2 regions of the Methylobacterium sp. D53M genome follow, and region 2 is predicted to be linked to the other one. Evidence: riboswitches for the same ligand, from Rfam matches in the RefSeq annotation. Region 2 holds a riboswitch; the other holds the start of a gene.
What was found. A riboswitch is a leader RNA that binds a small molecule or an ion and turns the genes downstream of it on or off. The one in region 2 is predicted to bind thiamine pyrophosphate.
Positions count from the first base shown of each region.

Region 1: another riboswitch for thiamine pyrophosphate. It lies ahead of thiO (glycine oxidase ThiO); the one in region 2 lies ahead of thiC (phosphomethylpyrimidine synthase ThiC).

Region 1 is NZ_JBKFAL010000001.1:692,690-707,376, forward strand. Features, by position in the region: gene carA (glutamine-hydrolyzing carbamoyl-phosphate synthase small subunit) at 1-669, opposite strand, end outside; gene ACLBYG_RS03260 (GatB/YqeY domain-containing protein) at 862-1,323, shown strand; gene dnaG (DNA primase) at 1,424-3,313, shown strand; gene rpoD (RNA polymerase sigma factor RpoD) at 3,512-5,494, shown strand; gene ACLBYG_RS03275 (adenylate/guanylate cyclase domain-containing protein) at 5,571-6,830, shown strand; gene ACLBYG_RS03280 (glycosyltransferase) at 6,921-8,042, opposite strand; gene ACLBYG_RS03285 (retropepsin-like aspartic protease family protein) at 8,441-8,947, opposite strand; TPP riboswitch at 9,181-9,309, shown strand; gene thiO (glycine oxidase ThiO) at 9,374-10,597, shown strand; gene thiS (sulfur carrier protein ThiS) at 10,594-10,806, shown strand; gene thiG (thiazole synthase) at 10,809-11,612, shown strand; gene ACLBYG_RS03305 (thiamine phosphate synthase) at 11,609-12,265, shown strand; gene ACLBYG_RS03310 (peptidase) at 12,324-13,076, opposite strand; gene ACLBYG_RS03315 (transglutaminase family protein) at 13,121-13,948, opposite strand; gene ACLBYG_RS03320 (alpha-E domain-containing protein) at 13,970-14,687, opposite strand, start outside.
Region 2 is NZ_JBKFAL010000013.1:140,311-154,997, forward strand. Features, by position in the region: gene ACLBYG_RS18805 (hypothetical protein) at 1-177, shown strand, start outside; gene ACLBYG_RS18810 (hypothetical protein) at 278-523, shown strand; gene ACLBYG_RS18815 (acyltransferase family protein) at 530-1,600, opposite strand; gene ACLBYG_RS18820 (restriction endonuclease) at 1,717-2,091, opposite strand; gene ACLBYG_RS18825 (alpha/beta hydrolase) at 2,107-2,937, opposite strand; TPP riboswitch at 3,051-3,156, shown strand; gene thiC (phosphomethylpyrimidine synthase ThiC) at 3,228-5,114, shown strand; gene ACLBYG_RS18835 (TY-Chap domain-containing protein) at 5,137-5,673, opposite strand; gene ACLBYG_RS18840 (flagellar protein FlaG) at 5,910-6,248, shown strand; gene ACLBYG_RS18845 (class II glutamine amidotransferase) at 6,259-7,083, opposite strand; gene ACLBYG_RS18850 (N-acetylglutaminylglutamine amidotransferase) at 7,202-8,971, opposite strand; tRNA gene ACLBYG_RS18855 (tRNA-Gly) at 9,226-9,300, shown strand; gene hsdR (type I restriction-modification system endonuclease) at 9,779-13,177, shown strand; gene ACLBYG_RS18865 (N-6 DNA methylase) at 13,177-14,667, shown strand; gene ACLBYG_RS18870 (restriction endonuclease subunit S) at 14,664-14,687, shown strand, end outside.

The sequences.
Region 1 (14,687 bases), on a different contig from region 2:
GTAATCGATGGCCACGACTTTGAGGCCCTCGCCGGGTGCGCGCGTGCCGTAGCCGTTACCGAGCGCCCAGACGGTCTCGGACCATTCCGACGGCGCGCGGCTCGTCACCGGCGGAACGAGGTCTAGCCCCTCCATGGGGGCGAGGGCCGCCGCGCGGGCCTTGAGGGCCTCGCGGTCGAAATTGCCCTGGGGATCGTTGGCGATCACGGCGTTGGGCATGCCCCGGTCGCGGATGCGGGCCGTGAGCGCCCGGGTGTCGACGCCCGTGATGCCGACGATGCCGCGCGCCCTGAGCCACCCGTCGAGGTGCGACGAGGACCGCCAGTTCGACGGGTTCGTCACCGCCGAGGCGATGACGGTGCCGCGGACGCCCGAGGCCGGCGCCGCCTCCAGGCTCTCCAGATCCTCGTCGTTGGTGCCGACATTGCCGATATGCGGGAAGGTGAAGGTGACGATCTGGCCGGCATAGGACGGGTCGGTCAGGATTTCCTGGTAGCCGGTCATCGCGGTGTTGAAGCAGACCTCGCCGTCGGCCACGCCGGTCTGGCCGATGCCGAATCCCTCCAGGATGGTGCCGTCGGCCAGCACCAGCAGGGCCGTCGCGACGGGCTCGGCCCAGGGCTCGGGAGCCTGAGGCTCGGGGGCATGCGCGGCGGCGTCTTGCAGCATGGGCTGAGTCTCGCTTATGTCCGGCCGAAGGCGGGCGCCGGGTTGCGGCGCTCTCGGCTTGCGGCATGATCGTGTGCGGCGCTCTTAGCGAGCGGCCCGCGATGGGGTCAATGTGGCTCCGCTGCCGGCAGGGCTCAACACCCGCAAATCGCAGGCCAGCCCCCCGCTTCGACCGTTGGAAGGTTCATCGAGATGCTGCGCGCGCGCTTCACCACCGAGATGAAGGAGGCCATGAAGGCCGGCGACAAGGAGCGGCTGGCGACCGTCCGGATGATTCAGGCCGCCCTGAAAGACCGGGACATCGAGGCCCGCGGCAACGGCAAGGAGCCGATCTCCGATGAGGAGATCCTGTCGCTGCTCCAGAAGATGATCAAGCAGCGCACCGAATCGGCCGCGGTCTACGAGCAGGGCGGCCGGCCGGAACTCGCCGCCAACGAGCGCGCCGAGATCGCCATCGTCGAGACGTTCCTGCCGAAGCAGATGGACGATACCGAGATGAAGGCGGCGGTCGAGGCGGCGATCCTCGAGACCGGCGCGGCCGGCCCGAAGGACATGGGCAAGGTGATCGCCGCCCTGAAGGGCACCTTCGCGGGCCGCATGGATTTCGGCAAGGCGAGCGGCCTGGTGAAGGCCGCGCTGGCGGCGAAGGGCTGAACCTCTCCCCGCAATCCTCCACCGGATTCCGGGCGTGTGAGGGACTCGGTCACGCCTCTCGCGCTATAGGAGCGGGTTCACGCAACCCGTCCCAGGCCCCGTGCGCTATCCGCCCCACATCCTGGAAGAGATCCGTTCCCGGCTGCCGGCCTCGTCGGTGGTCGGCCGCCGCGTGCAGTTGAAGAAGGCCGGCCGCGAGTGGCGCGGCCTGTCGCCGTTCAACGCCGAGAAGACGCCGTCCTTCTACGTGAACGACCAGAAGCAGTTCTACCACTGCTTCTCGTCCTCCAAGCACGGCGACATCTTCACCTTCCTGATGGAGACGGAGGGCCTCAGCTTCCCCGAGGCGGTCGAGCGGCTGGCGGGCGAGGCCGGCGTCAGCCTGCCAGCGCCCACCGAGGACAACCGCGCCAGCGAGCAGAAGCGGGCCGGGGCGATCGAGGTCATGGAGATGGCCGCGCGCTGGTTCGAGGAGCGCCTGCGGTCCGGCCAGGGCAGCGAGGCCCGCGCCTATCTCGATCTGCGCGGGTTGCGGGACGAGACGCAGCGCGCCTTCCGCCTCGGCTATGCCCCGGGCGAGCGCTACGCCCTGCGCGACCACCTCGCCGGTCAGGGCGTCGAGAAGGCGCTGATGGTCGAACTCGGCCTGCTCGCGGCGGGGGAGGGGGTCTCCGTCCCCTACGACTATTTCCGGGACCGGGTGATGTTCCCGATCACCGACACCCGCGGCCGGGTCGTGGCCTTCGGCGGCCGGGCGCTCGCCAAGGAGGTGCGCGCCAAGTACCTCAACTCGCCGGAGACGCCGCTCTTCCACAAGGGACGCACGCTCTACAACCTGCACGGCGCCCGCAAGGCCGCGCATGATCGCGGCTCGATCATCGCGGTGGAGGGCTACGTCGACGTCATCGCCATGACGCTCGCGGGCCATCCCGAGACGGTGGCGCCGCTGGGCACCGCTCTCACCGAGGACCAGCTCGGGCTGCTCTGGCGCCACGCCGACGAGCCGATCCTGTGCTTCGACGGCGACAAGGCCGGCCAGCGGGCGGCCTTCCGGGCCCTCGACATCGCGCTGCCGCTCCTCGAGCCCGGCCGCTCGCTGCGGATCGCGCTGCTGCCGGGCGGCCAGGATCCGGACGACCTGCTGCGCTCGGGCGGCCCGACGGCCATCGACCAGGTGCTCGCGGCCGCGCTTCCCCTCTCGGAGCTGCTGTGGCGGCGCGCCCTCGAGGCGGGACCGGTCGACACGCCGGAGCGCCGCGCCGGCCTGACCCAGACCCTGCGCACCACCGTCGCGACGATCCGCGACGAGACCGTGCGGCGCTACTACCGCGACGATATCGAGGAGCGCCTGCGCGGCTTGTCGCCCCGCGGCAACCGCGCCGCCGGCGGGACCCCGCGCGGGCGCCAGCGCTTCGCCCGGCCCGGCGAGCCGGTCTCGCCGCGCATCACCGGGAGCCCGAGTCCCTCGGTGACGGCCTCGGCGGGCTTCACGGGCGCCGCCCCGGTGCGTGAGGCGGTGATCGTCGGCACCCTGCTGGCCCATCCCGAGATGATGGCGGAGTTCGGCGAGGAGGCGGCCGAGCTCGACTTCGCCGATCCCGACGCCCGGGCGCTGCTGTCGGTCCTGCTGGCCTGCGCGGCCGAGGACGAGGACACGGCGCCCGAGGTGTTGCAGAACCGCATCAATCGCGCCGGACTCACAGGGGCGGCCGACCGAATCCTCGCCCTGGCCCGCTCGCGGGACCGCACGACCCTGGCCCCGCACGCCGATCCTGCCCACCGCGCAGACGCGCTCCGACAGGCGATGATCTTGCACCGGCAGGCAGGAGCGCTACATAGCGAACTTCGCGAAGCACGGCAGGCGTTTGAGGACGATCCGACCGATGCCGGGTGGGCATGGCTCTGCGAAGTGAAGGCGAGGCTGGAAACCGTCATCGCCGCCGAGGCGGAGGCCGATGCACCGGTGTCGAGCGACTCGACGGCCGTGTGATGCCTGTGTCATGGCGGTGGCGGGGTGACGTGTCCCGCCATAGTTAACAATCGGTCAAGCCTCGGGCTTGCATACGGAAACCGACGACTCACGGCGACCGGAGCGATCCGGCGCCGATCTCATACAGCGGCGCCGACGGCGTGGACTGGCCTCATCGGGGCCTCCGCTACGCGCCGCGTGCGAAACAATAGGCTGATCATGGCGACGAAGGCAACGGAACGGGACGAGACGGACGCTGCCCCCGAGCAGCAGACCGACGGGCCGCTCCTCGACCTGACGGATGCTTCGGTCAAGCGGATGGTCAAGCTCGCCAAGAAGCGCGGCTACGTGACCTACGAGGAGGTCAACGAGGTCCTGCCCGAGGGGCAGTCCGATCCGGACCAGCTCGAGGACGTGCTCTCGCAGCTCTCCGAGATGGGCATCAACGTCGTCGAGGCCGAGGAGACCGACGAGGCCGCGGGCGAGAAGGCCGCGGACGGCGAGGAGGAGGAGGCCGAGGGCGGCGAGGTCGCCGAGGTCGCGCCGGCGCGCGCCGTCGCGGTCGCCACGACCACCAAGGAGCCGACCGACCGCACCGACGATCCGGTGCGCATGTACCTGCGCGAGATGGGCTCGGTGGAGCTCCTGTCCCGCGAGGGCGAGATCGCCATCGCCAAGCGCATCGAGGCCGGCCGCGAGGCGATGATCGCGGGTCTCTGCGAGAGCCCGCTGACCTTCCAGGCGATCATCATCTGGCGGGACGAGCTCGTGGAGGGCAAGGTTCTCCTGCGCGACATCATCGACCTCGAGGCGACCTACGCGGGCCCGGACGGCAAGAACGCGCCGCAGATCGCCGAGGGCGAGGATGGCGGGGACGACGCGGAGCCGCCCGCGCCGCCGGAGGGTGGCGACGACGAGGACGACCTCGAGAACAACGTCTCGCTTGCCGCCATGGAGGCGGAGATCAAGCCGCGGGTCCTCGAGACCTTCGACGCGATCGCCGCGAACTACCGCAAGTTGCGCAAGTTCCAGATCGAGGGCACCGAGCGCAAGGCCGCCGGCGAGCAGAACACCCCGGCCCAGAACCAGAAGCAGATCGAGCTGAAGGACATCGTCGTCGCCGACGTGAAGTCCCTGTCTCTGAACAACAACCGCATCGAGGCGCTGGTCGGCCAGCTCTACTCGATCAACAAGCAGCTGATCGGCCACGAGGGCCGGCTGATGCGCTTCGCCGAGAGCCACGGCGTGGCCCGCGACGAGTTCCTGCGCCACTACCAGGGCTACGAGCTCGATCCGAACTGGATGGAGCGCGTCGGGACGCTCGGCGGCAAGGGCTGGAAGAACCTGGTCGAGCGCGGCTCGCGGCAGGTGGCGGAGCTGCGCGCGCAGATCCTCGACCTCGCCTCGGAGACGGGCCTGGAGATCGGCGAGTACCGCCGCATCGTCAACATGGTCCAGAAGGGCGAGCGCGAGGCCCGTCAGGCCAAGAAGGAGATGATCGAGGCGAACCTGCGCCTCGTGATCTCGATCGCCAAGAAGTACACGAACCGCGGCCTGCAGTTCCTGGACTTGATCCAGGAGGGCAACATCGGCCTGATGAAGGCGGTCGACAAGTTCGAGTACCGCCGCGGCTACAAGTTCTCGACCTACGCCACGTGGTGGATCCGGCAGGCGATCACCCGCTCGATCGCCGACCAGGCCCGGACCATCCGCATCCCGGTGCACATGATCGAGACGATCAACAAGATCGTTCGCACGTCGCGCCAGATGCTGCACGAGATCGGCCGCGAGCCGACCCCGGAGGAGTTGGCCGAGAAGCTGGCCATGCCGCTGGAGAAGGTCCGCAAGGTCCTGAAGATCGCCAAGGAGCCGATCTCCCTCGAGACGCCTATCGGCGACGAGGAGGACAGCCACCTGGGCGACTTCATCGAGGACAAGAACGTCGTCCTGCCGATCGACGCGGCGATCCAGTCGAACCTGCGCGAGACCACGACGCGCGTGCTCGCCTCGCTCACGCCCCGCGAGGAGCGCGTCCTGCGCATGCGCTTCGGCATCGGCATGAACACCGACCACACCCTGGAGGAAGTCGGCCAGCAGTTCTCGGTGACCCGCGAGCGCATCCGCCAGATCGAGGCGAAGGCGCTGCGGAAGCTGAAGCATCCCTCGCGCAGCCGGAAGCTCAGGAGCTTCTTGGACAACTGAGCCCGCGCCGCGAACCGCGCGGCGCTTCCCCGTCGCCCGCGTTGCCACGGTGCCGCGCGGCATCCAGTCTGGCGCCATGCTCGAACGCCGCCCGCCAACGCCCGGATCCCCGACGGCCTTCGCGGACGGCTCGGAGGCCGACGACGTGCCCTTCGGCGCGCTCCAGCCCTCCGTGGGCATCCGCGACTGGCTGCTCGGCGAAGGCGCGCGGATGCCCAACGCCGAGGAGATGCTGGCCGGGCTGGCCGAGCGCCTGATCGCGATCGGCGTGCCGGTGGACCGGGCCTCCACGGCGATCGACACCCTGCACTCGGAATATGCCGGAGTCGGCCGAATCTGGACCCGCGACGGCGGCACCACCGTGCGGCTGTTCCCCCACGGGGCCCGCTCGACGGACGCGTACCTCAACAGCCCGTTCCACACGGTCCACGAGACCGGCGAGTGGCTGATCCTCGACCTGTCGAAGACCCCGGACGACGCCTACGCGATCGTTCCCGACCTGAAGGCCGGCGGCTACACCCACTACGTCGTGGCGCCCCTGTTCTTCACGAACGGCACGCAGAACGGCATCACCTTCGCCACGCGGGCCCCCGAGGGGTTCCGGGACGACGACATCGCGATCCTCCGCTTCGTCATGCCGGCGCTGGCGGCCGTGATGGAGATGCGCGTCCTCAACAAGCAGCTCGACCACGTGCTCCGGCTCTATGTCGGCGACGAGCCGCACCGGGCGATCCTGGCCGGCGACATCCGCCGCGGGCAGGTGACCCGGATCCGCTCGGCGATCCTGTTCGCCGACATGCGCGACTACACCCGCACCACCGCCGACATGACGCCGGAGGAGGCGGTGGGCCTGCTCAACGTGTTCTTCGACTGCCTCGTGCCGCCGATCGAGCGTGAGGGCGGCGAGGTCCTGAAGTATCTCGGCGACGGCCTGCTGGCGATCTTCCGGGAAACCGGCGACGATCTGGGCGGCGCGGCCAAGGGCGCGCTCACGGCGGCCCAGCACGCCCTGGCGGCCCTCGACGAGGCGAACGCCCTGCACCAGTTCCCGGTGCCGGTGGCCGCCGGCATCGCGCTCCACCACGGCGAGGCCGCCTACGGCAATGTCGGGTCCGGCTCACGCCTCGACTTCACGGTGATCGGCCGCGACGTGAACCTCGCGAGCCGCATCGCGCAGCTGAACCGCGCCCTCGGCGAGCCGCTGCTGATGTCGAAGCCCTTCGTGGACTTCCTCTGGGGAGACCCGATCCCAATGGGAGAGCACCGGCTCAACGGCTTCGACGAGCCCATGGCGGTGTTCCGGCCGAAATTCCTGCGCCCGCGCAAGTCCAGCTGAGCGGCCCTCCGATCGGACCCGACGTCACGCGGCGCTCGCGGAGATAAGCCGCGATCTGAGGCTCGCGGGCGATCCGCGCGCGGTGCGCGTTCACCACGTCGGCACGAACGGCAGAGCGTAGGGCGTGTGCCGGCAACCCCAGACCGGATCGATCATCTGCGCCATCACGTCCCGGGCCAGGGCGCCGGCGCGTATGGCGACCTCCCGCGGGACATGCGCCCGCTCGAGGATCTTCAGGCAGGCATGTCCGCAGGCGCTGAACTGGCCGCTGTGGTACGCGTTGAGGGCGAACTCGTCGAGCAAACCGTACTCGTAGACCCACGGGTTCAGGGAGATGCCCTCGCTCGGAAGCTCGAGAGCCAAGCCCGCCTCGGCGTAACGATAGCCTTCCGCGAACCGCTTCCTCAGCCTGCAGAATCGGCTGGCCCCGTGACGCGCTTCCGCCCGCCCCGGACGGATTGCGGTGGCGCGCTCGTAGAGCTGCAGCACCCTGTCCTCCGGCTCGTCGAGGCGCTCCGCGTTCACCGCAGCCATCAGCAGGTTGAAATAGACTTCCTCGTCCCATCCGCCGAGATCGGCCCGCTTCAGGAAGCAGGCGAGCGCTTTCCGGTACTCGCCGGCGGCGTCGTAGGTGGTGCCGAGGTACATCGTGTACCGGGCGATCATGAAGGGGTCCGTCTCGACCGCCAGCGCCTTCTCGAGGACGGCGATATCCCGCGCGTCCGCCGTCGCGTCGCGGTGGCGGGCACCGTCGTCGCCCCGACGCATCGCGAGGGGGAGGATCGGTGTCTCTGTCACGCCGGGGCAGCTGAGGAATTCGTGCAGGACGCCCCGGTAACGCCAGTTCTCCCGGGTGCTGACCAGCTGGTTGCGCCAGTACCGCGTGTGCGCGTCGATGATCTCGAACCGATAGCCGGGCGCACGCAGCTTCGGCATCGTGAAGTCCGCCGGGATGATCAGCTCATCGTCGGCGTCGATGATCAATGCGTACTGCGCGTGACGCCGCGCGAGTTTCAAGGCCTCGTTCCGGTTGAAGGCGAAATCAACCCAGGGGCGCTCGACCAGGGCACCCGGTATGTCCGCGAGCGCGGCACGGACGACATCCTGTGTTCCATCCGTCGAGCCGGTATCGACGACGATCCAATGATCGATGATCGGACGAACAGAATCGAGGCAACGCCGGATAACGTGGGCCTCGTCCTTCACGATCATGGACAAACAGATCGTCGATCCGCGATTCTTCATACCGAAGCCGTCCCATCGTGCGCTCACGCGTCGGATGCGCAGTCATGAACGCTCCTAGCATTGCCGGAATGCGCTGACAAAACAAACATATCCTTCGGCAAAATTTGGATTAAATATCTGAAACGACTTATAATCGGCCAGTTATATATAAATACTCCGGCTCACGGTCTTATGACTGCAAATACACGCGACCGATAGACTGATCGAGCGGATCAGGAGACACCCGCCATCGGGCTGGCACGAGGCCCGAACGCCGTACGTCATCGGCGCGGGCGTTGGGCCCGCAGCCGATCCCGTGGTGCAAACCCGGGGGCCCGCCACAGGCGCGCCTCGACCAGACAGATCAGCGTCGATCTCCGGCCGCTTCAGCCCCTGAGCGTCATCGTGCTGCCGGAGATGCCGAAATCGCGCAGACGCCTGAGGAACGACATGCCCAGCAAACTCGTCGACAGGAGCCCGCGCGGGATCACGACCGCATCGACGTCCCGCACCGTGATCGATCCGATCTGCACGATGGCGATCCGGATCGGCGCCACGCGGACCGTGCCGTTCGCGGTGTTCCAGACGCGGGTGAAATCGGTCGGAGTGACCCGGATCCCGATCCGCGCGGCATCCTCCTCAGAGAACGCGCAGGCGCTCGCTCCCGTATCGACCATCATCGGCAGCGAGCGGCCGTCCAGCAGCGCGTTGACGAAGAAGTGGCCGTTGCGCCCGGCCTGGAGAGCCACGCCGGCGGCGTCGACTGCGGGAACGGGCTCCGGCGGCGGCGTGACGGCGAGGGCCACCGGCGCCGGCCTCATGCCGTCGCGCAGCTTCAAGGCGGCCGTGACACCGAGGAAACCGAGCAGGCAGATCAATAGGATTGCGCGCACGCGAGTCCGCCCGTGACGTGGAGTGCCGGCGACCGGAGACGTTCCGGAATCCCGGTGATGAGATGCCAGACCGGTGAAGGGATGGTGCGCGATCGCGGTCGCCGCCGCGGCGCGCGCGCCGATTCCGCTCCGCTTGGTGTCCAGATCGTCACCGGGATCCGCGGATTGTCGCGGGAACGACTGGATGCTCGCGGCGCGGGGTTGACCGGCAGCGGCCGGGGAGCCACATCTGCGTCTGTTCCAGGGAGATCCCCGGCAAGGGGCTGAGAAACCGCTGGCACGTCCGTCAGGACCTGCGGCGCGGAAATCCTTCGAACCTGATCCGGCTCATACCGGCGTAGGGATTGGACCGCGGCCGCCTGAAAGGCAGGCCACAGCTTCTCACCGAAGCGCACGGCCCGATCTCCGCGACGGCAATCCGCGGAGATGATTGTGCCCCTCGACCGACCCGCCTCACCGATCGGCCGCCGCCGCAACCCGGACGGCAGCGTCGCGCCGGCGACCCTTCCGGCGCGGACGGACGTCGCCGTGGTCGGCGGCGGGCTGATTGGGCTGTCGATCGCGTGGCGCCTCGCCCGGGCCGGCCGCGCCGTGATGGTGCTGGAGCGGGACACGATCGGGGCGGGCGCGAGCCTCGCGGCCACCGGCATGCTGGCCCCGGCCGCCGAGCACGAGCCGGGCTCCGATCCGCTGCTCCCGCTCGCCCTGGACTCGCTCCGGCTCTGGCCCGCGTTCCGCGACGCCCTGGAGGCCGAGTCCGGCCGGGCGATCGACTACCGCGCCGACGGCACCCTGGTGCTGGCGGTCGGCCGCGACGAGGTCGAGCGCCTGCGCTTCCGCTACGACCTTCAGCGCCGCTCGGGGCTCGAGGCCACGTGGCTGCCGGGCAGCGAGGTCCGGCGCCTGGAGCCGGGCCTGCGCCCCTCCGTCACCGCCGGGATCCACTGTCCGCGCGACCATCAGGTCGATCCTCGCCTGGTCATGGACGCCCTCACCGAGGCCTGCCGCCGCGCCGGCGTGATCCTGGCGGAGCGGACCCCCGTCACCGCCCTGGACTGGTCGGGTGGCCGCGTGACCGGGATCCGCGCCGGCGACCGCGTCGTGTCGGCTGAGACCGTCATCCTCGCCTCCGGCGCCTGGAGCGGGGAGGGCGGCCTGCTGCCCGACGCGCTCGCCCTTCCGATCCGCCCGCTGAAGGGCCAGTCCCTGGCCCTGCGCACCACCGCCCGGACCGGTACCCTGGCGCGGATGGTCTGGACCGAGCAGGTCCACATGGCCCCGAAGAGCGACGGCCAGCTCGTCGTGGGCGCGACCGTGGAGGATTGCGGCTTCCGTCCCGGCGTCACCGCGGGCGGGCTCTACGCCCTGCTGGAGGGCGCCCGCCGGGTGCTGCCCGGCATCGAGGAGATGGAGGTGGAGGCTGTGTGGAGCGGCTACCGACCGACCTCGGACGACGACGCGCCGATCCTCGACGCGATCGCCCCTGGCCTCGTCGCCGCCACCGGGCATCACCGCAACGGCTACCTGCTCGCCCCGGTCACCGCCGACGCGATCGCCGCGCTGGTGCTGCGCGGCGCGCTGCCGGAGGTGGCGCGTCCCTTCACCCGCGCGCGCTTCGGCCAGCCGGAAGCGCTGAGGGCCTCGGCATGAGACTCCTGGTCAACGGTGAGCCGCGCGAGTGCGCGGTCGAGACTGTGGACGCCCTGTTCCGCCTCGAGGCGGAGGAGAGCGGTATCGAGAGTCCGCAGGGCGTCGCCATCGCGCTGAACGGCCGCGTTCTGCGCCGCCGGGACTGGGGCGAGACACCGGTCGCGGAGGGCGACCGGGTCGAGATCGTCCGCGCCATGCAGGGAGGTTGAGCATGGACCAGAGTCACACGCCGCCGCGCCCCGAGGGTGGGGATGACAGCCTGACCATCGCCGGGGTGAGGATGTCGTCCCGGCTGTTCATCGGCACCGCCGGCTACCCGACGCAGGCGATCATGCGCGACGCCGTCGCGGCGAGCGGCGCCGACGTGGTCACCGCCTCGATCCGCCGGGTCTCGCTCCAGGGCCACGGCTCGGACACGGTCAAGATCCTGAAGGGCAAGCGCTTCCTGCCGAACACGGCCGGCTGCGAGACGGCCCGGGACGCGATCATGACCGCCGAGCTCGCCCGCGAGGCGCTCGACACCAACTGGATCAAGGTCGAGGTGATCGGCGACCGGGAGACGCTCTACCCGGACGTGATGGAGCTGATCGAGGCCTGCCGCCATCTCGTGGACGACGGCTTCGTGGTGCTGCCCTACTGCAACGACGACCCGATCGTGTGCCAGCGCCTGGAGGATCTCGGCTGCGCCGCGGTGATGCCCATGGGCTCGCTGATCGGCTCCGGGATGGGGGTGGCCAACCCGGCCAACCTGGAGCTGATCTGCCGCCGGGCGACGGTACCGGTGGTGGTCGATGCCGGCATCGGCACCGCCTCGGACGCGGTGATCGCCATGGAACTCGGCGCCTCCGCCTGCCTGATCAACACCGCGATCGCCAAGGCCGACGATCCGGTGCGGATGGCCCGCGCCATGGGCCGGGCCGTGGAAGCCGGGCGCGACGCACATCTGGCCGGGCGGATCCCCCGCCGCGGCCGGGCCGAGCCGTCGAGCCCGCAGCTCGGCCTCGTCGGCTCGTGAGGGCGCTGCCGTCGCCGCTGCTCGCGGTGACGGACCGGCACGGGCATCCGCGGCCCCTCGCCGAGACCGTCCAGGCGGTCCTCGACGGCGGCGGGCGCTGGATCTGGTTCCGCGACAGGGACTTGGAGGCGGATGCCCGCCTGCGTCTCGGCGTGCGCGTGGCCGAGCGCGTGCGGGCCGCGAACGGCGTCCTGACGGTCGGAGGCGACGTCGCGTTCGCGCACGCCCTCGGCGCCGACGGCGTGCATCTCGGCGGCGGCTCGGGACTGGAGGTTATCGCGGCGGCGCGGGCCACCCTGGGCGAGGCCGCGCTGATCGGCGTTTCCGCGCACGCGCCGCACGAGGCCGCGGCCGCCGCGCGGGCCGGCGCCGACTACGTGACCCTCAGCCCGATCTACGCGACAGCGAGCAAGCCCGGTTACGGACCGGCTCTCGGACCGGAGGGCCTCGCCGCCGCACGCGCGGCGGGCCTGCCGATCGTGGCCCTGGGCGGTGTCGGTCCGGAGGTGATCGGGGCCTGTCGCGCGGCGGGGGCGGCGGGCTTCGCCGTCATGGGCGGCCCGATGCGGGCGATGGATCCGGCCGAGGCGACCCGGGCGCTAATGAAGGCCTGGGGCGCAGCGGAGTCTTCAGCGGCTCGGACAACCACGTAGAAATCTGCCCCCGTCCCGGCGAGCACAGCGGAGCAAGACGGCCGATGCTGTGGTTGCCCTAGGCATTGGACGGTCCGTAGGGCGGGCGCGGGATCGCCCGGTGCGCCGCGCGCAGCGCCGCCGACCAGCGCTCGCGCAGATCGTGGAAGTAGCCCTCGCCGGCCTCGATCCGGTGGTTCACCTCGAGCGTCAGCGCGTTCCTGCGGGCGACCGCGATGTCGATCGGCAGGCCGACGCCCAGATTCGACCGCATGGTCGAATCCATCGAGACCAAGCTCACCTTGAGGGCGTCATAGAGGTCGGTCGTGTACTTCACGGCGCGGTCGAGGATCGGCTTGCCGTACTTGTGCTCGCCGATCTGGAGGAACGGCGCATCGGTGCTGCACTCGATGAAGTTGCCGGCGGAGTAGATCAGGTACAGCCGCATCTCGCCGGTGCCGATCTGGCCGCCGAACAGCAGCGAGATCGAGAACCGGATGTTGGCGGCCTCGAACCCGTCCTTCTCGATGGCGCGCACCCGCCGGATGGCCCGGCCGATCAGCTGCGCCGCCTGGAACATCGTCGGCGCCTCGACGAGCTTCTGCGGCGGCTCACCCTCCTCCTCGCCGGGCACGCCCTCCTGGAGCAGGCTGAGCACCGACTGGGTGATCGAGAGGTTGCCCGCGGAGGCGAGCATCATCACCCGCTCGCCCGGCACGTTGAAATGGTGGAGCTTGCGGTAGGTCGAGATGTCGTCGAGCCCCGCATTGGTGCGGGTATCGGCGACCATGACCAGCCCTTCCTCCACCAGGACACCGACGCAGTAAGTCATCGTCTTCGGGCTCTCGTGCGGTCGGCGGACCGGGGTCGGGACGGTCAGGATTGAGCGGCGGCCCTGCCTTGCTCGACCCGGAGCTTCACGTCCAGTGTCTCGGTGCCACCGCCGGTCCGGCTGCCGCGGATCGGCGCCGCCCCGAGATAGTCCAGGCCGGTGGCGACGCGGATGTAGTTGTCCGTCGGGCTGACGTCGTAGCACGGGTCGAACGCCACCCAGCCGAGATCCGGCACCAGGGCCTCGACCCAGCCGTGGGGCGCCTCGACATCCGCCTGCCCGTCCTCCCGGGCCCGGTAGCCGGCGACGTAGCGCGCCGGGATGCCGATGTGGCGTGCGGCGGCGATGAGCACGTGGGCGAGATCCTGGCAGATCCCGCGGCCCGCCGCGAACGCCTTGCCGGCCGGCACCGCGCCGCTCGCGGGACCGGGCTCGTGGGCCACAGCACCGTGGACCGCCCCCATCAGCCGGTGAAGTCGGCCCAAGGTCGCACCGTCGTCCTCGGCGGCGACGCGCTCCGCGAAGGCGTGCAACTCAGGGCTCGCGGCGCACAGGTCCGTGTCGCGCAGGTAGAACTCGTCCGGCAGGCGCTCCACCGTGCCACGCACGACACCGTGCGTGTCGTCGGTGTCGACCTCGCCGGTGACCCGGATGGTCAGGGCGTCGGCCGGCTCGTCCGGGGTGAACCAGTGGACGACGTTGCCGAACCCGTCCTCGCGGGCGGTCAGCCGCCCGTCGACGGTGGTGTCGATCCGCCACCCGCGGACGTACTGCCCATCATGGTCGCGCGGCGTCAGCCGCAGGACCTGCACGAGCCCGCGGGCCGGCTGCTCGTACGTGTAGATGGTCTCGTGAACCACGCGGATGCGCATGCGCCGTCCTGTCCGTCCTGTTCAGCCGACCAGATACTGCTTCGCGATCGCCTCGCCCACCTTGTTGTTCTCGGCGATGAACGCCTCGACGAACTCGTGCAGCCCGGTGGCGAAGACCCGGTCGATATCCTCGCCCTCCAGCTTCGCCAACATGTTTCCGGCGAGGCGCTGGCTCGGGCCCCGGCGGCCGTAGGCGTCGGCGATCAGGTCGAGATACTCGACGATCACGCCGTAGCAGTTCGCGAAGGAGCGCGGCATCTGCTTGTTGAGCATCAGGAGGTCGGCCACCAGCAGCGGCTTGATGCTCTCCCGGTAGACCCAGTGGTAAGCGTTGAACGCCGACACTTCGCGCAGGATCGTGGTCCACTGGAAGTAGTCGAGGCTGCCGCCCACCGTCTCGTCGTGCGGCAGCAGGATCTGGTACTTCACGTCGAGGATGCGGGCGGTGTTGTCCGCCCGCTCGATCGCCGTGCCGAGCCGGGTGAACCAGAAGGCGTCGTTGCGCAGCATCGTCCGGAACGCCGAGCCGTCGAAGGTCAGCGAGACGGTCTTCACCCAGTCGAGGAAGCGGCCGAACTCGTCGCGGTTCAGGTCCTTGCCGGCGTAGTTGCGCAGCTCCAGCCACGCGCCGTTGATCGCGTCCCACATCTCGGTGGTGAGCGCCGTGCGCACCGAGCGGGCATTCTCGCGGGCCGCCTCGATGCAGGAACGGATCGAGGAGGGGTTGTGCGGGCTGAAG
Region 2 (14,687 bases):
GGCTACGGCGGTGGCGGCGGGGGTGCCTACGGCGGCGGGGGCGGCTACCGGAATGACGGCTACGACGACCGACGCGACGCCTACCGCGACTACGACCGCCCGCCGCCGCGCCGCTCCTACGACGACGATTACGGGCCGGGGCCACGCCGCTACCGGGGTGATCCCGACGAGTACTGATCTCGGTCGAGCAGGGCAGGCACGGGAACGTATTTGCCCTGTTAACCGCGATCCGGCATCGTCCGGCTCCGCGGAGCCGCGAGACAGGACGGAGGAGCTGATGACGGAGAATCGCCGCGGCACCTTCCGGAAGAACGCCTTCACGTTCGGCGCCGTGCTGCTCGACGGCGGCGAGGTGAGCTGCCTGGTCTGGGACGCCACCGACGTCGGCGCGCAGATCGAGGTCGAGGACGATCAGGCCGTGCCGGACCGCTTCGCGCTTCGTGTCAGCACGGGCACCGAACCGCGCCCGGCCACCGTGGCGTGGCGGCGCAGCCGGCGGATCGGTATCGCCTTCGACGGCTGAGGTCCCTCAGGTCGCCTGCAGGGCCGGGCTCTGCTTAGGCCCGGACCCGGCCAGCCGGAACCGGCGCGGCCGGACGAACAGCAGGTCGAGCGCCGTCCCGCGGACCAGCCGCTCCAGCACCAGCGGCAGGATCACCGCCATCGCCATGACGGTCAGGCTCGCGAGGCCGATATCGGTGATCGCGCCGGTGCGCACGAGGATCTCCCGTGTCGCCGCCATCGGCAGCGAGAAGGCGAGGTAGATCACGATCGAGCGCTGGCCGCAGGTCCGGACCGCCTCGGCGACCGGACCGCCGGCGCGGCCGATGAGAGCCGCCGCCACCACAATCGCGAGGGCACCGGCCCCGCCGAGGGCGAGGCTCACCAGCGGCAGGCTGGCGAGGGTCGGATGATCCGGCAGGCCCGACGGGGTCAGCGCGAGCCAGCCTTCCAGGACCGCCCAGGCGGCGAGGCCGCAGAGGGCGAGCGGGACGCGGCGGCGCGCCGCGTCGGCGAGCGCGAAGATCCGCCCGGCGAAGAGGTAGCCCGCGACGAAGTAGACGTAGCGGGCGCAGAACTCCTCGATCAGGGTCGACTCGCTGCGGATGTCGGCGATCTGCAGCAGGGCGGCGCCGGCGAGGAGCACGCCGCCGGGCACGCGGCGCAGGGCCTTGGTGACCACCGAGAACACCGCCAGCAGGTAGATGAACCAGAGGGTGGAATAGGGCTCGATCAGCGCGTGGGCGAGGTGCGCCGCGAAGGAAGCGGGGCCGGCATCGCCGACGATCTTGCCGTACTTTGCGACCGACTGGATCACCAGCCAGAGCAGGTAGAAATAGGCGAAGTGGACGACCCGGCGGTCAAAGAACAGGCGCCAGTCGCGGTCGATTACCCGTCCCACGAACAGGCCGGAGAGCAGGAAGAAATCCGGGATGCGGAACGGCTTCGCGAAGGCGACGACCGGGTGGAGGAAGCCCTCGCCGCCCATGGCCTCGCCGGTGCCGATGACCGAATGCATCATGACGACCAGGAGGATGCAGATCCCCTTGGCGATATCGACCCAGGCGAGTCGATCCCCCGTATCACCGACCCCGGCCATCGTCCCAACCCTCGCGATCGGGGCGATCCTGGACCGGTTCGGGTTGACGGCAAGGAACGGGGCGGCGGCCACCTGCACATGTGACGAACGCCCGGTAAACGCCGGCCGGGCAGGTGTCAGATCTTGCGGCGCGCCGACTTCCGCTCGCGGGTCATGCGCGTGGCGGCGTGGAAATCGTCGGGCTTGCCGCGGACCCAGACGAGGAAGCGCGCGATCTCCGGATCGGCGCGCAAGGCCTCGACGTCGGCGAGGCGCTTGGCGATCTCCGCCTCGCTGTAGCGGGCGTGGATCGCCGAGTGGCAGATCTGGTGCAGCCGGACCGTGCCGCGATGGGTCCCGCCCTTCAGCTTCGGCGTGAGGTGATGGAGGCTGGAGCGGGCACGGCGCGGGATCGGGCGCTCGCAGAGGGGGCAGACCGGGTCCGGCGGGCCCGGGACGCCCGGCGCGTCCGGATCCTCGGCGCTCCAGCGCTGCGAGCGCCGTCCGACCACGCGAGCCTCCCTCTCCTACCCCTGCTGATCCACCGGTTGCGGGCAGGCCGGACCGACGCTCTGTCCGAACAGCGCCTCGGCCTCGCGATCCCGGCTCCCCAGGATGGAGACGTGGTCCCCGGGGATCACGTCGATCCGCGCCCGCTGGCCGGCCGCCTCGGCGAGGTTCCGCGCCAGCTTGGCCGGCACCACCGTGTCGTCGCGGCCCTGCACGATCAGCACGGGCGCCGACCCGTCGCGGATGCGCAGGTCCGAGCGGTACGTGTCGCGCAGGAGCCAGATCGGGGCTAGCGGGACATGCAGCCGCACGGTGTGGGTCATCGAGTCGAACGGCGCCTCCAGGTACAGGCCGATCGTCGGCACCCGTTCGGCGACGGCCACGGCCACGGCGGCCCCGAGGGAGTGTCCGTGGAGGAGGATCGGCGCGCCGGGCGCCCGCGCCCGCGCGGCCTCGACGGCCGCCAGCCCGTCGCGGATCAGCCCGTCCTCGCTGGGACTCCCGGTGGAGCCGGGATAGCCGCGATAGGCCACGGTGAGCACGCCCCAGCCGCGCGCGCGCCAGGGCTCCGCGGCGAAGCGGGCCGCGTGCGGCTCGGGGCGGGACCCGTTGCCGTGGAAGCTCACGACGACGCCGCAGCCCGGCCGCGGAGGCCGCCACAGGCCGTGCAGGGTCTCGCCGTCGGCGGTCGCGACCGTGATCGTCGCGAGGCCCGGCGGGATCGTCCAAGGGTTCTGCGGCCCGAAGGCGCCCGGATAGAGGAACCGGCGCTGCCCGAGCGCGAGCGCGGCGCAGGCCAGCCCGCAGAGGAGGAGCGCGGCGAGCAGGAGGCCGGCGATGAGGCGCATTGCGGTGCGATTGAGTACCGGAGGACGCGTGCGTTCGGACGAACGGTTTCGGGGATGTGTTTTCTAGGGCGGCCGGTCAGCATTGACAAAGCGGCCCGCGGGCCCGAGTCTGGAACCGTTCCGAGGGGGGCCCTGAAGAGGGCTGAGATTGGGCACGCTGCCCTGACCCTTGAACCTGATCCGGCTCATACCGGCGGAGGGACGGGAACCTGCGGTCGCATCTCGCGCGACCTCATCTCATCTCGGCCATCGCGTGGACCGGACCGCTCCAGCACGAGGAGAGGCCCACGATGAACGCACCCGTTCTCCCGAAGGACGTGAAAGGCAGCCCCGAGACCGTGACCACGGGTCCGGTCACTGGATCGCGCAAGGCGTACGCGAACCCGGCCGGGCGGCCGGACATCCGCGTTCCCTATCGCGAGATCGTCCTCTCCGATCCGAAGGAGGAGCCGGTGCGGGTCTACGACCCGTCGGGCCCCTACACCGAGACCGATGCCCGCATCGACCTCAACGCCGGCCTTCCCGGCGTGCGCGAGCCCTGGGTCGCGGCCCGCGGTTACGCGGCCGTCGCGCCGCGCGCGGTGAAGCCCGAGGATAACGGATTCGCGGGCGATAAGCTCGTGGCCCCCTGCCCCGCCGAGCGGACCATCCGCAAGGCGGCCCCGGGCCAGATGGTGACCCAGTACGAGTTCGCCCGCGCGGGGATCATCACCGAGGAGATGATCTACGTCGCCCATCGCGAGAACGTCTGCCGCGAGGCCATGCTCGCGGGCGCCGAGGCCGCGCTCGCGGACGGCCAGAGCTTCGGGGCCTCGGTCCCGCCCTTCATCACCCCGGAATTCGTGCGCGATGAGATCGCCCGCGGCCGGGCGATCATCCCGGCCAACATCAACCACACCGAGCTGGAGCCGATGGCGATCGGCCGGAACTTCCTGGTCAAGATCAACGCCAACATCGGCAACTCCGCCGTGACCTCCTCGGCCGCCGACGAGGTCGAGAAGCTCGTCTGGTCGATCCGCTGGGGCGCCGACACGGTCATGGACCTGTCCACCGGCCGCAACATCCACAACATCCGCTCGTGGATCATCCGCAACAGCCCGGTCCCGATCGGCACAGTGCCGATCTACCAGGCGCTGGAGAAGGTCGGCGGCGACCCGCTCAAGCTCGACTGGGAGGTCTTCAAGGACACGCTGATCGAGCAGGCCGAGCAGGGCATCGACTACTTCACGATCCATGCCGGCGTGCGGCTCGCCCACGTGCCGCTGACCGCCCGGCGCGTCACCGGCATCGTCTCCCGCGGAGGCTCGATCATGGCGCGCTGGTGCCTGGCCGGGCACCGGGAATCGTTCCTCTACGAGCGGTTCGACGAGATCTGCGACATCATGCGGGCCTACGACGTCTCGTTCTCCCTGGGCGACGGCCTGCGCCCGGGCTCGATCGCCGACGCCAACGACGCCGCGCAGTTCGGCGAGCTGGAGACGCTCGGCGAGCTGACCAAGGTCGCCTGGGACAAGGGCTGCCAGGTGATGATCGAAGGCCCCGGCCACGTGCCGATGCACAAGATCAAGGTCAACATGGAGAAGCAGCTGAAGGAGTGCGGCGAGGCGCCGTTCTACACCCTCGGCCCGCTGACCACCGACATCGCCCCGGGCTACGATCACATCACCTCGGGCATCGGCGCCGCCATGATCGGCTGGTTCGGCACCGCGATGCTCTGCTACGTCACCCCGAAGGAGCATCTCGGCCTGCCGGACCGAGACGACGTGAAGACCGGCGTCATCACCTACAAGATCGCCGCCCACGCCGCCGACCTCGCCAAGGGGCATCCCGCCGCGCAGCTCCGGGACGACGCGCTCAGCCGCGCCCGGTTCGACTTCCGCTGGGAGGATCAGTTCAACCTGGGCCTCGATCCGGATACCGCCCGGCGCTTCCACGACGAGACCCTGCCGAAGGATGCCCACAAGGTCGCGCATTTCTGCTCGATGTGCGGGCCGAAATTCTGCTCGATGAAGATCACGCAGGACCTGCGCGCCGAGGTGTTGGCGATGGAGGAGGCCGGCGAAGTCGTGGGCGCGGCGCCCGCGATGTCGAAGGCCGAGGCCGAGGCCGGCATGCGGGCGAAGTCGCAGGAGTTCCTGGCCGAGGGCGGCAAGCTCTACGTCGACGCCGCCGAGTGAGATGGCGGCGCGCCCGGTCCGCTCAGGATTCGGGCGCGCCGCAGCCCCGCCCCGGCGTTCCGCCGTGCGGGTCCTCGATATCGAGAATGTCGCCCGGGCGGGCGCCGTAGGCATCGTGCAGCGCCGCGAGCATCAGATCCGCGGCGATGCCCGTGTCGGGCGGCGATCCCAGCTCCACCAGGCGCGAGAAGTTCTCCGCCGGGTCCGCCTGGACGTATCCGAGCGCCGCCAGCGCCTGCCGTGCCGTCGCATCCAGCCGCAGGCGCCTTCGGCCGGGTGGCCCGTAGGCGCCCGACGCGGCCTCGCAGAACATCCGCGTATCCCGATCCTGGAAGATGCACTGGACGTAGCGCTGCGCCTGTCCGTGCGGCGCGACGACGATGAAGCGGTCGCGCGAGACGTCGACCGGCCCGCGCCTGTGGATGGCGTCGAGACGCTCCACGACGGCGCAGCGGTGCTCGCGGATGAACGGCGCGCGCGTCCCCGGATCGCCAGCGGCGGCCGGCGCGGCGAGCGCGGGACTGGTCGCCAAGACGAGCATCGCCGAGATCCTGTACATCGCGTGCTCCACGCTGCGCGGGGCGGGCCGCAGTCCCGTCGCGGGAAGACGAACCGGCTGGGCGCCGAGTCGACCCAGGAGAAAATTCAGCACGGATTTGTGTCGCCCCGGTAACGCGATGTTCATCGCATCTCCGATCCCGCCGCATCATCCGGTGGACCGGCGGTCGCCATTAAGGAACGATTAGGCAGGACCGCGCCTCAATCCTTCGATCACAGGATCGCAGGAGACCGGCGATGGAGATCCGAACGCTGACATCCACGACGCCGGGGCCGCAAGGCCTCGACGCGCTCGGAGCGACGGCCGCCGCCGCCGTGACCCAGCAGGCGCCCGAGCCCGAAACCTCCGCCAAGCCGCTCGAGCCCGCGGTGAAGCTCGACATCGGCACGAACGGCGGCAAGGCGCGGTACATCCAGGATCCGGACACCAGCTCGATCGTGTTCCAGGTGGTCGATCCGTCGTCCGGCAACGTGATCGACCAGCTCCCGAGCGAGACCGCCCTGCGCAATCGCGCCTACGATTCCGCCCGCAGCACGCAGGGTTCGCAGAGCGGCAGCCTCTCCCGCGTCGCCTGAGCGGAGTCGCTCAGGCGCGCAGCCGGCGGACCGAGTCATCGACCGGCGGCGCGGCCAGGCCGAACTGCGCCAGCGGCAGGATCTCCACCGGCGCGTCCCGCCGCGCGACGAGCACGCTGTTCTCGGCGACCGTCGTCCAAGTGCCGTGATCCCGGTCGAGCGGCTCCGAGGCGACGACCACGCCGCCCTCCGAAGCGCGGTAGTAGAGCGAGTTCGCCTTGTCGTTCGCGGCGTAGCGGAACGCGTAGAGATCGCGCCCGTCGGCCAGCGCCGCGGTGAACCGGAACGGATGCGGCCCGGCGAGATCCGTGAAGCGCGCGAGCGCGCGCGCCGTCGCCTCGACCGGATCGCGGCGCGGCCCCGGTCCCATCAGGCCGCAGCCCAGCAGCCCGAGGAAGATCGCTTCGGAATCGGTGGTCCCCGCGCGCGACGGGTACAGCTCGTCCGGGATCAGCGCCTCGACCGGCCGCCGCAGGCGGCTCCAGTCGCCGATATAGCCGTTGTGCATGAACAGCCACGGACCGCAGGCGAAGGGATGGCAGTTCGGCCGGGTGATCGGCGTCCCGGTCGCGGCGCGCACGTGCGCGAAGAACAGGTGCGAGTGCAGGTGCCGGCACAGGTAGCGCAGATTGTCGTCCGACCAGGCGGGCTGGACCTCGCGGTACCGGCCGGGCTCCGGGTGATCACCGTACCAGCCGAGCCCGAACCCGTCGCCGTTGGTCGCCGCGGTCGATTCGAGCGCCGCGATGCTCTGCGAGACGAGGCTGTGGGACGGCTCGGTGACGTAGTGCTCCAGCGGGATGGTGCGTCCCGCATAGGCGATCCAGCGGCACATCGACGGGCTTCTCCGGGTGTCTGTCGACCGGCTGATCCAAGACGATCGTGGACAAAGCGCGGCACCTTGAGCGCGCGGTCGATCACGATCCGTCGCGAAAGGCGTGCCGCGGCCCGTCTCAGACGCCGTGCGTCTGGAGCCAGCTCTCCAGAAGGGCCACCTGCCAGAGCTTCGAGTTGCCCTTGGGCGTCAGCGTGCCGTCGGGATCGGCGAGCAGGTGATCGACGTAGGCGCGGTTGAAGATGCCACGCGCGCGCGCCTCGGGCCGGTCCAGCACGTCGCGGACGTAGTCGAGGAACGGGCCGCGGATATGCTTCAGCGCCGGAACGGGGAAATACCCCTTCTCGCGGTCGATCACCTCGGCCGGGACGACCGCCCGCGCGGCCTCCTTGAGGATGTACTTGCCGCCGTCCCGGACCTTGAGCTCCGCCGGGATGCGGGCCGCCAGCTCGACGAGGTCATGGTCGAGGAACGGCACCCGCGCCTCGAGGCCGCAGGCCATCGTCATGTTGTCGACCCGCTTGACCGGATCGTCGACCATCATGACCTCCTGGTCGAGTTGCAGAGTCTTGTCGATGGCGCTGTCGCTCCGCGAGTTCGCGAAGAAGGTCGCGATGTAGTCGGTGCTGTGATCGCCGCCGACCATGTCGGGCGTCAGGGCCTCCCGCATCTCGGCATGGTCGCGGTCGAAATACGCTTTCGCGTAGTCGGCGACCGGGTCCGTCGAGCCCATCAGCTTCGGATACCAGTGATAGCCGCCGAACACTTCGTCGGCGCCCTGCCCGCTCTGGATCACCGTCACGTGCTTGGCGACTTCCTGAGAGAGCAGGAGGAAGGCCACCGCGTCGTGGCTCATCTGCGGCTCCGACATCGCCGCGATCGCCGCGGGCAGCGCCTCCAGCGTCCGGGAGCCGTCGACCGCCAGCTTCGTGTGGTCGGTGGCGAAGGTCTCGGCGATGATGTCCGAGTACTTGAACTCGTCGCCCTCGACGCCGTTCACCGCGTCGAAGCCCACCGAGAAGGTCTTCAGGCCCCGCTGCCCGCCGCGCGCCAACAGGGCCACCAGCAGCGAGCTGTCCAGGCCGCCCGAGAGGAGGACGCCCGTCGGGACGTCGGCGACCTGACGGCGCTCGACGGCGGTGCCGAGGGCGTCGAGGACGGCTTCGCGCCAGTCTGCCTCCGTCCGGCCACGGTCGGCCGCGCGGGGGCCGATCGCCAGGGTCCAGTAGGTCGACGCGTGCCGCGTCCCGTCCAGCTCGATCGTCAGGATCGTCGCCGGTGGCAGCTTGCGCACGCCCTTGAGGATGGTGAGCGGGGCCTGGACGCCCGCGTGCCAGCTCATGTAGTGGTGGAGCGCGACCGGATCGATCGCGGTATCGACGTCTCCGGCTGCGAGCAGAGCCGGGAGCGACGAGGCGAAGCGGAAGCGGCCCTTCGTCTCGCTGTAATAGAGCGGCTTCACGCCGAGCCTGTCGCGCGCCAGCACGACCCGCCCGGAATCCCGCTCCAGGATGGCGAAGGCGAACATGCCGGCGAAGCGCTCGACGCAGGCATGTCCCCAGGCGTGGTAGGCCTTGAGCACCACTTCGGTGTCGCTCGTCGAGAAGAACGCGTAGCCCTTCGCCTCGAGTTCGGCGCGCAGCGCGCGGAAATTGTAGATGCAGCCGTTGAACACGATCGCGAGCCCGAGGGCGGGATCGATCATGGGCTGCTGCCCGGCCTCGGACAGGTCGATGATCTTGAGCCTGCGATGGCCGAAAACGACCCGGCCGGAACCGAAGAGCCCCGCTGCGTCGGGCCCGCGCGGCCGCAGAGATCCCATCATCGCGTCGACGGCGGCAGGGTCCGCCGGCCGATCGAAGCAGATCTCGCCGCAGATTCCGCACATGGTGTCAGCAGGGTCTCGATCCGGCGCCACGCGCGCTTCATCGAGCGAAACGGCCCGCGCGCCGTGGCGTTCCGCCGACCCCACCGGGACGGCGCGCCGGGCTCCGGCGGGGCCGCCCAGGGATCACGACCGGGAGATGCCGGACCCGTTTGACGCCGTCACCGTCGAACTGCTAGATCATGGCCGTACATGAGCGCACGGCGCCGTTAGGAGTTCGCGCTCCGCGATAGACCGTATCCGTGTCGACCATGTCGGCGGGCGTAGTTCAGTGGTAGAACGTCAGCTTCCCAAGCTGAATGTCGTCGGTTCGATCCCGATCGCCCGCTCCATCCAAACCCCTGCTATGGCAGGGGTTTTTCTTTTTCCGGGGTTTCAATTCACGTTGTGTTTTTGGTTCGGATCGGGCCCTTTTGGGCTCGTTTGTGTTCGATTTTCACAACCCAATTCACAACAGCCCCGCGTACCAATCATCTCGATCTACGAGGCCGACATGCTCCAGGCCGACGTGATCGGCAGGATGAAGGTGACAGGACAAAAGCCTCCGTGGGTGAGACGGTCTCGTTGCAAGCGTTCACCAGCGGCGGCGAATGGTCGGGGCGGACAATGCCGTCACACTTGGGCGGATCCTCGGTTGCCGAGGTCCAGGAGCGCCACCTCTAACACGGCCGTCGAGCGGATGCTGACCGAGAGGGCGTGACCGAAATACCGCTTCGAGGCTCATCTGACCGCCCTTTCTCCACTCAAGGTTGAGAAGCTCGGCAGCGCGATCTACGGTCCCGCCGAGAGCGCGACGGGCGTCTGAGACCGATGGCAAACACCGCCAACTTCGGCTTCATGGGAGGGTACGGGCAGAACTTTGAGGCTCTGCCCGCGCTCGCGGAGAGCTATTTCCGAACGGATCCCTCGACGGCCCTGATCAAGCTGCGGCAGTTCGCCGAACTCCTGGCCAAGGAGATCGCCGCCCGCCAGGGCCTGTATCAGCCTGAGCGTCGCGACAGCTTCGAGACTATCCTGTCGCGCCTGTCCTACGAGCGTGTCCTCCCCCGCGAGACCGCGGACCTGTTCCACGGCCTGCGTAAGCTCGGAAATGACGCAGCCCATGAGGTCAAAGGCACGCACGCCGAGGCGCTGTCGGGCCTAAAATTCGCCCGTCAGATCGCGATCTGGTTCCACCGCACTTACGGCAAGCAGCCCGACTTCAAGCCGGGCCCGTTTCTGCCGCCGCCGCCGCCGGTCGATGCTTCCGCGACCCTGCGCGAGGAGATTGCCGCGCTGCGGCTGAGCCTCGCCAACAGCGAGGGCGCAGCCGAGGCAGCCCGGCTGCTCGCCGAGCAGGAGGCGCGCGAGCGTGAGAGCCTGTCCGAGCGCCTGCGTCGCGAGAGTGAAGACCGCGCAGTCTGGGAGGCGCTCGCCCAGGAGGGCGAGGTCGAGAAGGCCGAGTTGGCCTCCAGACTCGCAGCCCTTCAGGCACAGGCGGAGAAGACCCCGGTTGCGACCCTCCAGGCTCTCGTCACGTCCGGCGAGAAGGCGGCCGAGAAGATCGACCTGGACGAGGCCGATACCCGGGCACTGATCGACCGGCAGCTAAAGGACAATGGCTGGGAGGCCGACACGCGACGGCTGCGTTGGAGTGAGGGCACCCGGCCGGTCAAGGGCCGCAACATGGCCATCGCCGAGTGGCCTGTCTCCAAAGGGCGTGCCGACTACGCGCTGTTCATCGGCCTGACCCTCGTCGGCGTGGTCGAGGCCAAGCGCAAGAACACCAGCGTGTCGAGCGCCATCGATCAGGCCGAGCGTTACGCCCGCGACATCACCGAGACCGGCGGGGTCACGTTCGTCGATGGCGCGCCGTGGCAGGACGGGCCGCACGCCTATCGCGTGCCCTTCGTGTTCGCCGCCAACGGCCGCGTGTACCTCCGGCAGATCGAGACGCAGAGCGGCGTGTGGTTCCGTGACGTGCGCCGCCCGTCCAACCTTCGCCGCGCGCTCGTAGACTGGCCGACGCCAGAGGGTCTGTTGGGTAAGCTCAGCGTCGATGTCGAGGCGGCGACCAAGGCGCTCAAGGATCAGCCGATGACCTTTGGCTTCCCCTTGCGTGACTATCAGAAGGTCGCCGTCGCCAAGGTCGAGGAGTGCCTAGAGGCGGGTCAGCGCACGATGCTGGTGGCGATGGCAACCGGCTCGGGCAAGACCAAGCTCGCCATCGCGCTCCTGTACCGCCTACTCTCGACCAAGCGCTTCCGCCGCGTCTGCTTTGTCGTGGACCGCTCGGCGCTCGGCGACCAGACCGAGGGCGAATTCTCGACCACCAAGGTCGTCACCGGCAAGACTTTCGCCGACATCTTCGGCTTGAAGGGCCTTAAGGACGTGGTGCCCGATGCCGAAACGAAGCTGCACATCTGCACGATCCAGGGGTTGGTGAAGCGCGTCCTGCTCACCGACGACCCGGCGCAGGCGCCCGCCATCGACCAGTACGATCTGATCGTTGTAGACGAGTGCCACCGCGGCTACCTGCTCGACCGCGAACTCTCCGACGCCGAGTTGAGCTTCCGCGACGAGGCCGACTACGTGTCGAAGTACCGGCGCGTGCTCGACTACTTCGACGCGGTGAAGGTCGGCCTGACCGCCACGCCCGCGCTGCACACCACGGAGATCTTCGGCGAGCCGGTGTTCACCTACTCGTATCGTGACGCGGTGATCGACGGCCATCTCAACGACCACGAGCCGCCGGTCCGGATCGAGACCGAGTTGGCGCGCTACGGCATCGAGTTCGCCCAATCCGACCAGTTGGAGTTCTTCAATCCCCAAACGGGTGAGATCGACCTCGCGCACGCGCCCGACGCCCTGCGCTTCGAGGTCGAGCAGTTCAACAAGAAGGTGGTCACCGAGAACTTCAACAAGGTCGTGGCCGAGGAACTCGCGCGTCACATCGATCCGAGCCTGCCGGGCAAGACCCTGATCTTCGCTGCCTCGAACGACCACGCCGACATCGTCGTGAAGCAGGTCAAAGATGCCTTCCAGGCCGCCTACGGCGAGATCGACGACTCCGCGGTGAAGAAGATCACCGGCAAGGTGGACAAGGTCGGCGACCTCATCCGCGCCTTCCGCAACGACGCCAACCCGAAGATCGCGGTCACGGTGGATCTCCTGACCACCGGCATCGACGTGCCGTCGATCACCAACCTCGTGTTCCTGCGGCGCGTGAACTCCCGGATCCTCTACGAGCAGATGATCGGGCGGGCGACCCGGCTGTGCCCGGACATCGGCAAGGACGTGTTCCGGATATTCGACGCGGTGGATCTCTACCCCCACCTCCAGAAGATCACCGACATGAAGCCGATCGTGGTCGCGCCCGCGATCGGGTTCGAGCAACTGGTCGCGGAACTCGCCTCCGCCGACGATGAGCGGCAACGCGAGACCGTGCGGGCGCAGTTGGTGGTCAAGCTGCGGCGTCGGCTCAAGACGATGTCCGAGGAGGCGCGCAGGCGGTTCGAGGCGGTCGCGGGCGAGACGCCGGAAGCGACGTTGGCGAGGTTGCACGCGGCACCCGGCGAGGATCTCGTCACCTGGGTGCGTGCTCACCAGGGCATCGGAACCGTGCTCGATGCGTCCAGGAGCGACGGTGAGCCCGACCGCAAGCCGATCTCGCACCACCCGGATGCGGTCATCGGTGTGACGCGCGGTTACGGCGCCGCCGAGAAACCCGAGGATTTCCTCGACGGGTTCGCCACTTTCGTGAACGAGAACGTGAACACCCTCGCGGCCTTAAAGGTGGTGGTGCAGCGTCCACGCGACCTCACCCGTGCACAGCTACGCGAACTCCGTGCTGAACTCGACCGCGCAGGGTTCCCCGAGGCGACGCTCAAGCGCGCCTGGAAAGATGCGAAGAACGAGGACATCGCCGCCTCGATCATCGGCTATGTCCGACAGGCAGCACTGGGTGATCCGCTCCAGCCCTACGAGGAGCGCGTCGCCGCGGCGATGAAGCGGATCATGAAGCGCCAGCCCTGGACGGACCCACAGCGCGAGTGGTTGAAGCGGATCGGCGAACAGATCGTGCGTGAGGTCGTCGTCGATCGTGAGGCGCTCGACCGCGAGCCCTTCCGGTCGGACGGCGGGTTCAACCGCCTAAACAAGATTTTCAGCGGCGGCGTGGAGACGCTCCTCGCCGACGTGAACGAAGAACTCTGGAAGCAGGCAGGCTGATGGAAGCGGTCACTCCCACCACGCGCGACATCGTCGCCAAGCTCTGGTCGCTCTGCCACGTGCTGCGCGACGACGGCGTCGGCTACAATGAGTACGTCACCGAGATCACCTATCTTTTATTCCTCAAGATGCTCGCTGAGACCAGCGGTGAGGGGCGGCTGCCCACGCAGTACCGCTGGGCGGGGCTCGCCGGGCGCGAAGGGCTCGACCAACTCGACCATTACAAGCGCCTACTTCTCGATCTCGGCAACCCGAAGATCGAAACCGACCACCTCGTGCTCGCGATCTTCACGGACGCGCAGACGCGTCTGACCCGTCCGACGAACCTAAAGGCGCTCACGAGCGCGATCGACAAGCTCGACTGGTTCTCAGCGCGTGAGGAGGGCCTGGGCAACCTCTACGAGGGCTTGCTGGAGAAGAACGCAGCGGAGAAGAAGTCCGGGGCCGGGCAGTATTTCACCCCGCGCCCACTCATCGACTGCATCGTGCGGCTCATGCAGCCGCAGCCGGGCGAGGTGATCCAGGACCCTGCCGCTGGCACAGCAGGGTTTCTCGTGGCGGCCGATCACTACATCAAGGCCAAGACCGACAACCTCTACAAGCTCCCGGAGGCTCAGGCGTTCTTCCAGCGCAACGGCGCCTATCACGGCGCCGAACTCGTCCACGACACGCACCGTCTCTGCCTGATGAACCTGATGCTGCACGGCATCGAGGGGGGCGTCGAGCACGTGGACACGCTCTCGCCGGACGGTGAGGGGTTAGGTAAGGCAGACCTGATCCTGACGAACCCGCCATTCGGAACGAAGAAGGGTGGCGGAAGGCCCACGCGAAACGACTTCTCGGTAACAGCCGAGACCTCGAACAAGCAGTTGGCGTTCGTGGAACACATCGTCCGGGCGCTGAAGCCCGGCGGGCGGGCAGCCGTTGTGGTGCCTGACAACGTCCTCTTCGAGGACAACACCGGCCGTCGCCTACGCACATGGCTCATGGACCTGTGCAATCTGCACACGATCCTGCGGCTTCCGACCGGCATCTTTTACGCGCAGGGCGTGAAGACGAACGTGCTGTTTTTCCAGCGCGGGAAGTCGGACAAGGGGAACACGAAGGCGGTCTGGGTGTACGATCTGCGAGCCGACATGCCCGCGTTCGGCAAAACGCGCCCGCTGACCGTGGCGGACTTCGCGGCCTTCGAAACCGCTTACGGTGCTGATCCGAACGGTGTAGCGGAGCGGCAGGATCAGGGCGAAAGCGGGCGGCTCCGGTGCTTCACGCGTGAGCAGGTAGCGGAGCGCAACGACAACCTCGACATCACGTGGCTCCGGGATACCGAGGCGGACGCTGAGGAGGGTCTAACCGAACCCGAAGATATCGCGACGGCGATCATCGGGCATCTGAAGGCGGCATTAGACGATATTGAAGCACTCTCGGATGAATTGGAGAGTGACGAAGATAGTAAAAGAGCGGCGGCGTTGCTGGAGGCCGCCGAGTGACTAGCATTCCAGAAAAGTGG